DNA from 2 places in the Methylobacterium sp. 275MFSha3.1 genome. Region 1 is predicted to be linked to the other one. Evidence: riboswitches for the same ligand, from Rfam matches in the RefSeq annotation. Region 1 holds a riboswitch; the other holds the start of a gene.
The links. A riboswitch is a leader RNA that binds a small molecule or an ion and turns the genes downstream of it on or off. The one in region 1 is predicted to bind thiamine pyrophosphate.

Region 1 (4,091 bases):
CCCAGGGTGGCCCGCGCCGCCGCGATCGCCTCCGGTCCCGAGCCGCCGCCGAGATGCACGCCGTCGGCACCGAGGGCGCGCGCGAGCGCGACATCGCCTCCGATCGTCAGGACGCCGTTCGCGGCCCGCACGCGCTCGGCCACGCGCGCGCCGAGGCGCAGGCGGGCATCCGCCTCCAGGTCCCTGTCGCGGAACCAGATCCAGCGCCCGCCGCCGTCGAGGACCGCCTGGACGGTCTCGGCGAGGGGCCGCGGATGCCCGTGCCGGTCCGTCACCGCGAGCAGCGGCAACGGCAGCGCCCTCACGAGCCGACGAGGCCGAGCTGCGGGCTCGACGGTTCGGCCCGGCCGCGGCGGGGGATCCGCCCGGCGAGGTGGGCGTCGCGCCCGGCCTCCACGGCCCGGCCCATGGCGCGAGCCATCCGCACCGGATCGTCGGCCTTGGCCACGGCGGTGTTGATCAGGCAGGCGGAGGCGCCGAGTTCCATGGCGATCACCGCGTCCGAGGCGGTGCCGATCCCGGCATCGACCACCACCGGCACTGTCGCCCGGCGGCAGATCAGCTCCAGGTTGGCCGGATTGGCGACACCCATCCCGGAGCCGATCAGGGAGCCCATGGGCATCACGGCGGCGCAGCCGAGATCCTCCAGGCGCTGGCACACGATCGGGTCGTCGTTGCAGTAGGGCAGCACGACGAAGCCGTCGTCCACGAGATGGCGGCAGGCCTCGATCAGCTCCATCACGTCCGGGTAGAGCGTCTCGCGGTCGCCGATCACCTCGACCTTGATCCAGTTGGTGTCGAGCGCCTCGCGGGCGAGCTCGGCGGTCATGATCGCGTCGCGGGCCGTCTCGCAGCCGGCGGTGTTCGGCAGGAAGCGCTTGCCCTTCAGGATCTTGACCGTGTCCGAGCCGTGGCCCTGGAGCGAGACCCGGCGGATCGAGGCGGTGACCACGTCGGCGCCGCTCGCCGCGACGGCGTCGCGCATGATCGCCTGCGTCGGGTAGCCGGCGGTGCCGATGAACAGCCGGGACGACAGCCTCACCCCGGCGATGGTCAGGCTGTCATCCCCGCCCTCGGGGCGCGGCGGCAAGTGGCTCTGGTCCATGCTCAACCTCCCTGCATGGCGCGGACGATCTCGACCCGGTCGCCCTCCGCGACCGGTGTCTCGCCCCAGTCCCGGCGGCGCAGAACGCGGCCGTTCAGCGCGATGGCGACGCCCTGCGGACTCTCGATACCGCTCTCCTCCGCCTCGAGGCGGAACAGGGCGTCCACCGTCTCGACCGCGCACTCTCGCGGCTCACCGTTGACCAGGAGTTTCATGCCGAGGCCCTCAGCGCTTCCGGCTGGCCGAAGCGCGCGCGGGTGAAGGGACGCGCCACCTCCGGCAGCGCGCCGCGCAGCACCAGCGCGGCGATCGCGTCGGCGGTGACCGGGGCGAGCAGGTAGCCGTTGCGGTGATGCCCGGTGGCGGCGACGAGGCCAGGGGCGATCGCGTCGAGGATCGGCGCGTCGTCGTCCGAGGTCGGTCGGTAGCCGCTCCACACAGCCTCCACCTCCATCTCCTCGATGCCGGGCAGCACCCGGCGGGCGCCCTCCAGCAGGGCGTAGAGCCCGCCCGCGGTGACGCCGGGACGGAAGCCACAATCCTCCACGGTCGCGCCCACGACGAGCTGGCCGTCGCTCTTCGGGGCCATGTGGACCTGCTCGGTCCAGACCATCCGCGCCAGGGTACCAGTCCGAGCGGTGGTGCGCAGGGCCAGGGACTGGCCCTTCAGCGGGCGGACCGGAAGGGCGAGCGCGTCGGGCAGCAGGCCGCCCTCCCCGCTCCAGGCGCCGGAGGCGAGGATGACGGTCTCCGCCGGGACGACGCGGTCGCCGGCGCGGATCCCGGTCACGCGGCCGCCCGACCAGTCCAGGGCGGTGACGGGGGCCCGCTCCGCCAGGATCACGCCGGCGCGGCGGCAGGCCTCGGTGAGGGCGTCCACGACCAGGCGAGGATCGACCTGATGGTCGCGCGGACAATGGATCCCGGCGGTGACGGAGGGGCGCAGGCCCGGCTCCAGGCGCCGGACCTCGCTGCCCGGCAGCCACGTGGCCTCGAGCCCCGAGCGGCGCTGCAGGTCGTAGCGGAAGCGCAGGCGCTCGACCTCGTCGCGGCCGACCGCCAGCACCAGGGTGCCGTCGGCGCGGTAGTCGATCGCCCGGCCGGACTCGGCCTCCAGGGCGTCGCGGAACGCGGGCCAGAGCCGCAGCGAGTCCAGGGCGAGCGGCAGCAGCGGATCGGAGCCCGGCTCGTGCTCGGCGGCCGGGGCCAGCATGCCGGTGGCCGCGAGGCTCGCGCCCGCCCCGATCGTGTCCCGCTCCAGCACCGTCACGGCGCGGCCGGCCCGGGCGAGGCGCCACGCGATCGACAGCCCGATCAGCCCGCCGCCGACCACGGCGACGTCCGTTCGCGCCGGAAGGGTCGCCGGCGCGACGCTGCCGTCCGGGTTGCGGCGGCGGCCGATCGGTGAGGCGGGTCGGTCGAGGGGCACAATCATCTCCGCGGATTGCCGTCGCGGAGATCGGGCCGTGCGCTTCGGTGAGAAGCTGTGGCCTGCCTTTCAGGCGGCCGCGGTCCAATCCCTACGCCGGTATGAGCCGGATCAGGTTCGAAGGATTTCCGCGCCGCAGGTCCTGACGGACGTGCCAGCGGTTTCTCAGCCCCTTGCCGGGGATCTCCCTGGAACAGACGCAGATGTGGCTCCCCGGCCGCTGCCGGTCAACCCCGCGCCGCGAGCATCCAGTCGTTCCCGCGACAATCCGCGGATCCCGGTGACGATCTGGACACCAAGCGGAGCGGAATCGGCGCGCGCGCCGCGGCGGCGACCGCGATCGCGCACCATCCCTTCACCGGTCTGGCATCTCATCACCGGGATTCCGGAACGTCTCCGGTCGCCGGCACTCCACGTCACGGGCGGACTCGCGTGCGCGCAATCCTATTGATCTGCCTGCTCGGCTTCCTCGGTGTCACGGCCGCCTTGAAGTTGCGCGACGGCATGAGGCCGGCGCCGGTGGCCCTCGCCGTCACGCCGCCGCCGGAGCCCGTTCCCGCAGTCGACGCCGCCGGCGTGGCTCTCCAGGCCGGGCGCAACGGCCACTTCTTCGTCAACGCGCTGCTGGACGGCCGCTCGCTGCCGATGATGGTCGATACGGGAGCGAGCGCCTGCGCGTTCTCCGAGGAGGATGCCGCGCGGATCGGGATCCGAGTTACTCCGGCCGATTTCACCCGCGTCTGGAACACCGCGAACGGCACGGTCCGCGTGGCGCCGATCCGGATCGCCATCGTGCAGATCGGATCGATCACGGTCCGGGACGTCGATGCGGTCGTGATCCCGCGCGGGCTCCTGTCGACGAGCCTGCTGGGCATGTCGTTCCTCAGGCGTCTGCGCGATTTCGGCATCTCCGGCAGCACGATGACGCTCAGGGGCTGAAGCGGCCGGAGATCAACGCTGATCTGTCTGGTCGAGGCGCGCCTGTGGCGGGCCCACGGGCTTGCACCACGGGATCGGCTGCGGGCCCAACGCCCGCGCCGATGACCTACGGCGTTCGGGCCTCGTGCCAGCCCGATGGAGGGCGTCTCCTGATCCGATCGATCAGTCTATCGGTCGCGGGTATTTGCAGTCATAAGACCGTGAGCCGGAGTATTTACATATAAGTGGCCGATTATATGTCGTTTCAGATATTTAATCCAAATTTTTACGAAGGATATGTTTGTTTTGTCAGCGCATTCCGGCAATGCTAGGAGCGTTCATGACTGCGCATCCGACACGTGAGCGCACGACGGGACGGCTTCGGTATGAAGAATCGCGGATCGACGATCTGTTTGTCCATGATCGTGAAGGACGAGGCCCACGTTATCCGGCGTTGCCTCGATTCTGTTCGTCCGATCATCGATCATTGGATCGTCGTCGATACCGGCTCGACGGATGGAACCCAGGATGTCGTCCGTGCCGCGCTCGCGGACATACCGGGTGCCCTGGTCGAGCGCCTCTGGGTTGATTTCGCTTTCAACCGGAACGAGGCCTTGAAACTCGCGCGGCGTCACGCGC
Region 2 (4,091 bases), on a different contig from region 1:
CAGGGTCGAGTCGCTGCGGATGTCGGCGATCTGCAGCAGGGCGGCGCCGGCGAGGAGCACGCCGCCGGGCACGCGGCGCAGGGCCTTGGTGACCACCGAGAACACCGCCAGCAGGTAGATGAACCAGAGGCTGGAATAGGGCTCGATCAGCGCGTGGGCGAGATGCGCCGCGAAGGCCGCAGGACCGGCATCGCCGACGATCTTGCCGTACTTGGCGGCCGACTGGATCACCAGCCAGAGCAGGTAGAAATAGGCGAAGTGGACGACCCGGCGGTCGAAGAACAGGCGCCAGTCGCGGTCGATCACCCGCCCGACGAACAGTCCGGAGAGCAGGAAGAAGTCCGGGATGCGGAACGGCTTCGCGAAGGCGACGACCGGGTGGAGGAAGCCCTCGCCGCCCATGGCCTCGCCGGTGCCGATGACCGAATGCATCATGACGACCAAGAGGATGCAGATCCCCTTGGCGATATCGACCCAGGCGAGTCGATCCCCCGTATCCCCGACCCCGGCCATCGTCCGAACCCTCGCGATCGGGGCGATCCTGGACCGGTTCGGGTTGACGGCAAGGAACGGGGCGGCGGCCACCTGCGGATGTGACGAACGCCCGGTAAACGCCGGCCGGGCAGGTGTCAGATCTTGCGGCGCGCCGACTTCCGCTCGCGGGTCATGCGCGTGGCGGCGTGGAAATCGTCGGGCTTGCCGCGGACCCAGACGAGGAAGCGCGCGATCTCCGGATCGGCGCGCAGCGCCTCGACGTCGGCGAGGCGCTTGGCGATCTCCGCCTCGCTGTAGCGGGCGTGGATCGCCGAGTGGCAGATCTGGTGCAGCCGGACCGTGCCGCGATGGGTCCCGCCCTTCAGCTTCGGCGTGAGGTGATGGAGGCTGGAGCGGGCGCAGCGAGGGATCGGGCGCTCGCAGAGGGGGCAGACCGGGTCCGGCGGGCCCGGGACGCCCGGCGCGTCCGGATCCTCGGCGCTCCAGCGCTGCGAGCGCCGTCCGACCACGCGAGCCTCCCTCTCCTACCCCTGCTGGTCCACCGGCTGCGGGCAGGCCGGACCGACGCCCTGTCCGAACAGCGCCTCGGCCTCGCGATCCCGGCTCCCCAGGATAGAGACGTGGTCCCCCGGGATCACGTCGATCCGCGCCCGCGGGCCGGCCGCCTGGGCGAGGTTCCGCGCCAGCTTGGCCGGCACCACCGTGTCGTCGCGGCCCTGCACGATCAGCACGGGCGCCGACCCGTCGCGGATGCGCAGGTCCGAGCGGTACGTGTCGCGCAGGAGCCAGATCGGGGCTAGCGGGACATGCAGCCGCACGGTGTGGGTCATCGAATCGAACGGCGCCTCCAGGTACAGGCCGATCGTCGGCACCCGTTCGGCGACGGCCACGGCCACGGCGGCCCCGAGGGAGTGTCCGTGGAGGAGGATCGGCGCGTCGGGCGCCCGCGCCCGCGCGGCCTCGACGGCCGCCAGCCCGTCGCGGATCAGCCCGTCCTCGCTGGGGCTGCCGGTGGAGCCGGGATAGCCGCGATAGGCCACAGTGAGCACGCCCCAGCCGCGCGCCCGCCAGGGCTCCGCGGCGAAGCGGGCCGCGTGCGGCTCGGGGCGGGAGCCGTTGCCGTGGAAGCTCACGACGACGCCGCAGCCCGGCCGCGGAGGCCGCCACAGGCCGTGCAGGGTCTCGCCGTCGGGGGTCGCGACCGTGATCGTCGCGAGGCCCGGCGGGATCGTCCACGGGTTCTGCGGCCCGAAGGCGCCCGGATAGAGGAACCGGCGCTGCCCGAGCGCGAGCGCGGCGCAGGCCAGCCCGCAGACGAGGAGCGCGGCGAGCAGGAGGCCGGCGATGAGGCGCATTGCGGTGCGATCGCGGTGTGATTGGGTGCGGGAGAACGCGTGCGTTCGGACGAACGGTTTCGGGGATGTGTTTTCTAGGGCGGCCGGTCAGCATTGACAAAGCCGTCCGTGGGCCCGAGTCTGGAACCGTTCCGAGGGGGGCCCTGAAGAGGGCTGAGATTGGGCACGCTGCCCTGACCCTTGAACCTGATCCGGCTCATACCGGCGGAGGGACGGGAACCTGCGGTCGCATCTCGCGCGACCTCATCTCATCTCGGCCATCGCGTGGACCGGACCGCTCCAGCACGAGGAGAGGCCCACGATGAACGCACCCGTTCTCCCGAAGGACGTGAAAGGCAGCCCCGAGACCGTGACCACGGGTCCGGTCACCGGATCGCGCAAGGCGTACGCGAACCCGGCCGGGCGGCCGGACATCCGCGTTCCCTATCGCGAGATCGTCCTCTCCGATCCGAAGGAGGAGCCGGTGCGGGTCTACGACCCGTCGGGCCCCTATACCGAGACCGATGCCCGTATCGATCTCAACGCCGGCCTTCCCGGCGTGCGCGAGCCCTGGGTCGCGGCCCGCGGTTACGCGGCCGTCGCGCCGCGCGCGGTGAAGCCCGAGGATAACGGATTCGCGGGCGACAAGCTCGTGGCCCCCTGCCCCGCCGAGCGGACCATCCGCAAGGCGGCCCCGGGCCAGATGGTGACCCAGTACGAGTTCGCCCGCGCGGGGATCATCACCGAGGAGATGATCTACGTCGCCCATCGCGAGAACGTCTGCCGCGAGGCCATGCTCGCGGGCGCCGAGGCCGCGCTCGCGGACGGCCAGAGCTTCGGGGCCTCGGTCCCGCCCTTCATCACCCCGGAATTCGTGCGCGACGAGATCGCCCGCGGCCGGGCGATCATCCCGGCCAACATCAACCACACCGAGCTGGAGCCGATGGCGATCGGCCGGAACTTCCTGGTCAAGATCAACGCCAACATCGGCAACTCCGCCGTGACCTCCTCGGCCGCCGACGAGGTCGAGAAGCTCGTCTGGTCGATCCGCTGGGGCGCCGACACGGTCATGGACCTGTCCACCGGCCGCAACATCCACAACATCCGCTCGTGGATCATCCGCAACAGCCCGGTCCCGATCGGCACGGTGCCGATCTACCAGGCGCTGGAGAAGGTCGGCGGCGACCCGCTCAAGCTCGACTGGGAGGTCTTCAAGGACACGCTGATCGAGCAGGCCGAGCAGGGCATCGACTACTTCACCATCCATGCCGGCGTGCGCCTCGCCCACGTGCCGCTGACCGCGCGGCGCGTCACCGGCATCGTCTCGCGCGGCGGCTCGATCATGGCCCGCTGGTGCCTCGCCGGGCACCGGGAATCGTTCCTCTACGAGCGGTTCGACGAGATCTGCGACATCATGCGGGCCTACGACGTGTCGTTCTCGCTGGGCGACGGCCTGCGCCCGGGCTCGATCGCCGACGCCAACGACGCCGCGCAGTTCGGCGAGCTGGAGACGCTGGGCGAGCTGACCAAGGTCGCCTGGGACAAGGGCTGCCAGGTGATGATCGAGGGCCCCGGCCATGTGCCGATGCACAAGATCAAGGTCAACATGGAGAAGCAGCTGAAGGAGTGCGGCGAGGCGCCGTTCTACACCCTCGGCCCGCTGACCACCGACATCGCCCCCGGCTACGATCACATCACCTCGGGCATCGGCGCCGCCATGATCGGCTGGTTCGGCACCGCGATGCTCTGCTACGTCACCCCGAAGGAGCATCTCGGCCTGCCGGACCGGGACGACGTGAAGACCGGCGTCATCACCTACAAGATCGCCGCCCACGCCGCAGACCTCGCCAAGGGGCATCCCGCCGCGCAGCTCCGGGACGACGCGCTCAGCCGCGCCCGGTTCGACTTCCGCTGGGAGGACCAGTTCAACCTGGGCCTCGATCCGGATACCGCCCGGCGCTTCCACGACGAGACCCTGCCGAAGGACGCCCACAAGGTCGCGCATTTCTGCTCGATGTGCGGGCCGAAATTCTGCTCGATGAAGATCACGCAGGACCTGCGCGCCGAGGTGCTGGCGATGGAGGAGGCCGGCGAGGTCGTGGGCGCGGCGCCCGCGATGTCGAAGGCCGAGGCCGAGGCCGGCATGCGGGCGAAGTCGCAGGAATTCCTGGCCGAGGGCGGCAAGCTCTACGTCGACGCCGCCGAGTGAGATGGCGGCACGCCCGGTCCGCTCAGGATTCGGGCGCGCCGCAGCCCCGCCCC

Region 2: another riboswitch for thiamine pyrophosphate. It lies ahead of thiC (phosphomethylpyrimidine synthase ThiC); the one in region 1 lies ahead of thiO (glycine oxidase ThiO).

Annotation. Positions count from the first base shown of each region.
Region 1 is NZ_FNWP01000009.1:216,197-220,287, forward strand. Features, by position in the region: gene BLW78_RS13175 (thiamine phosphate synthase) at 1-305, opposite strand, end outside; gene BLW78_RS13180 (thiazole synthase) at 302-1,105, opposite strand; gene thiS (sulfur carrier protein ThiS) at 1,108-1,320, opposite strand; gene thiO (glycine oxidase ThiO) at 1,317-2,540, opposite strand; TPP riboswitch at 2,605-2,733, opposite strand; gene BLW78_RS13195 (retropepsin-like aspartic protease family protein) at 2,967-3,473, shown strand; gene BLW78_RS13200 (glycosyltransferase) at 3,872-4,091, shown strand, end outside.
Region 2 is NZ_FNWP01000012.1:178,160-182,250, forward strand. Features, by position in the region: gene BLW78_RS16435 (acyltransferase family protein) at 1-513, opposite strand, end outside; gene BLW78_RS16440 (restriction endonuclease) at 630-1,004, opposite strand; gene BLW78_RS16445 (alpha/beta hydrolase) at 1,020-1,850, opposite strand; TPP riboswitch at 1,975-2,080, shown strand; gene thiC (phosphomethylpyrimidine synthase ThiC) at 2,152-4,038, shown strand; gene BLW78_RS16455 (TY-Chap domain-containing protein) at 4,061-4,091, opposite strand, start outside.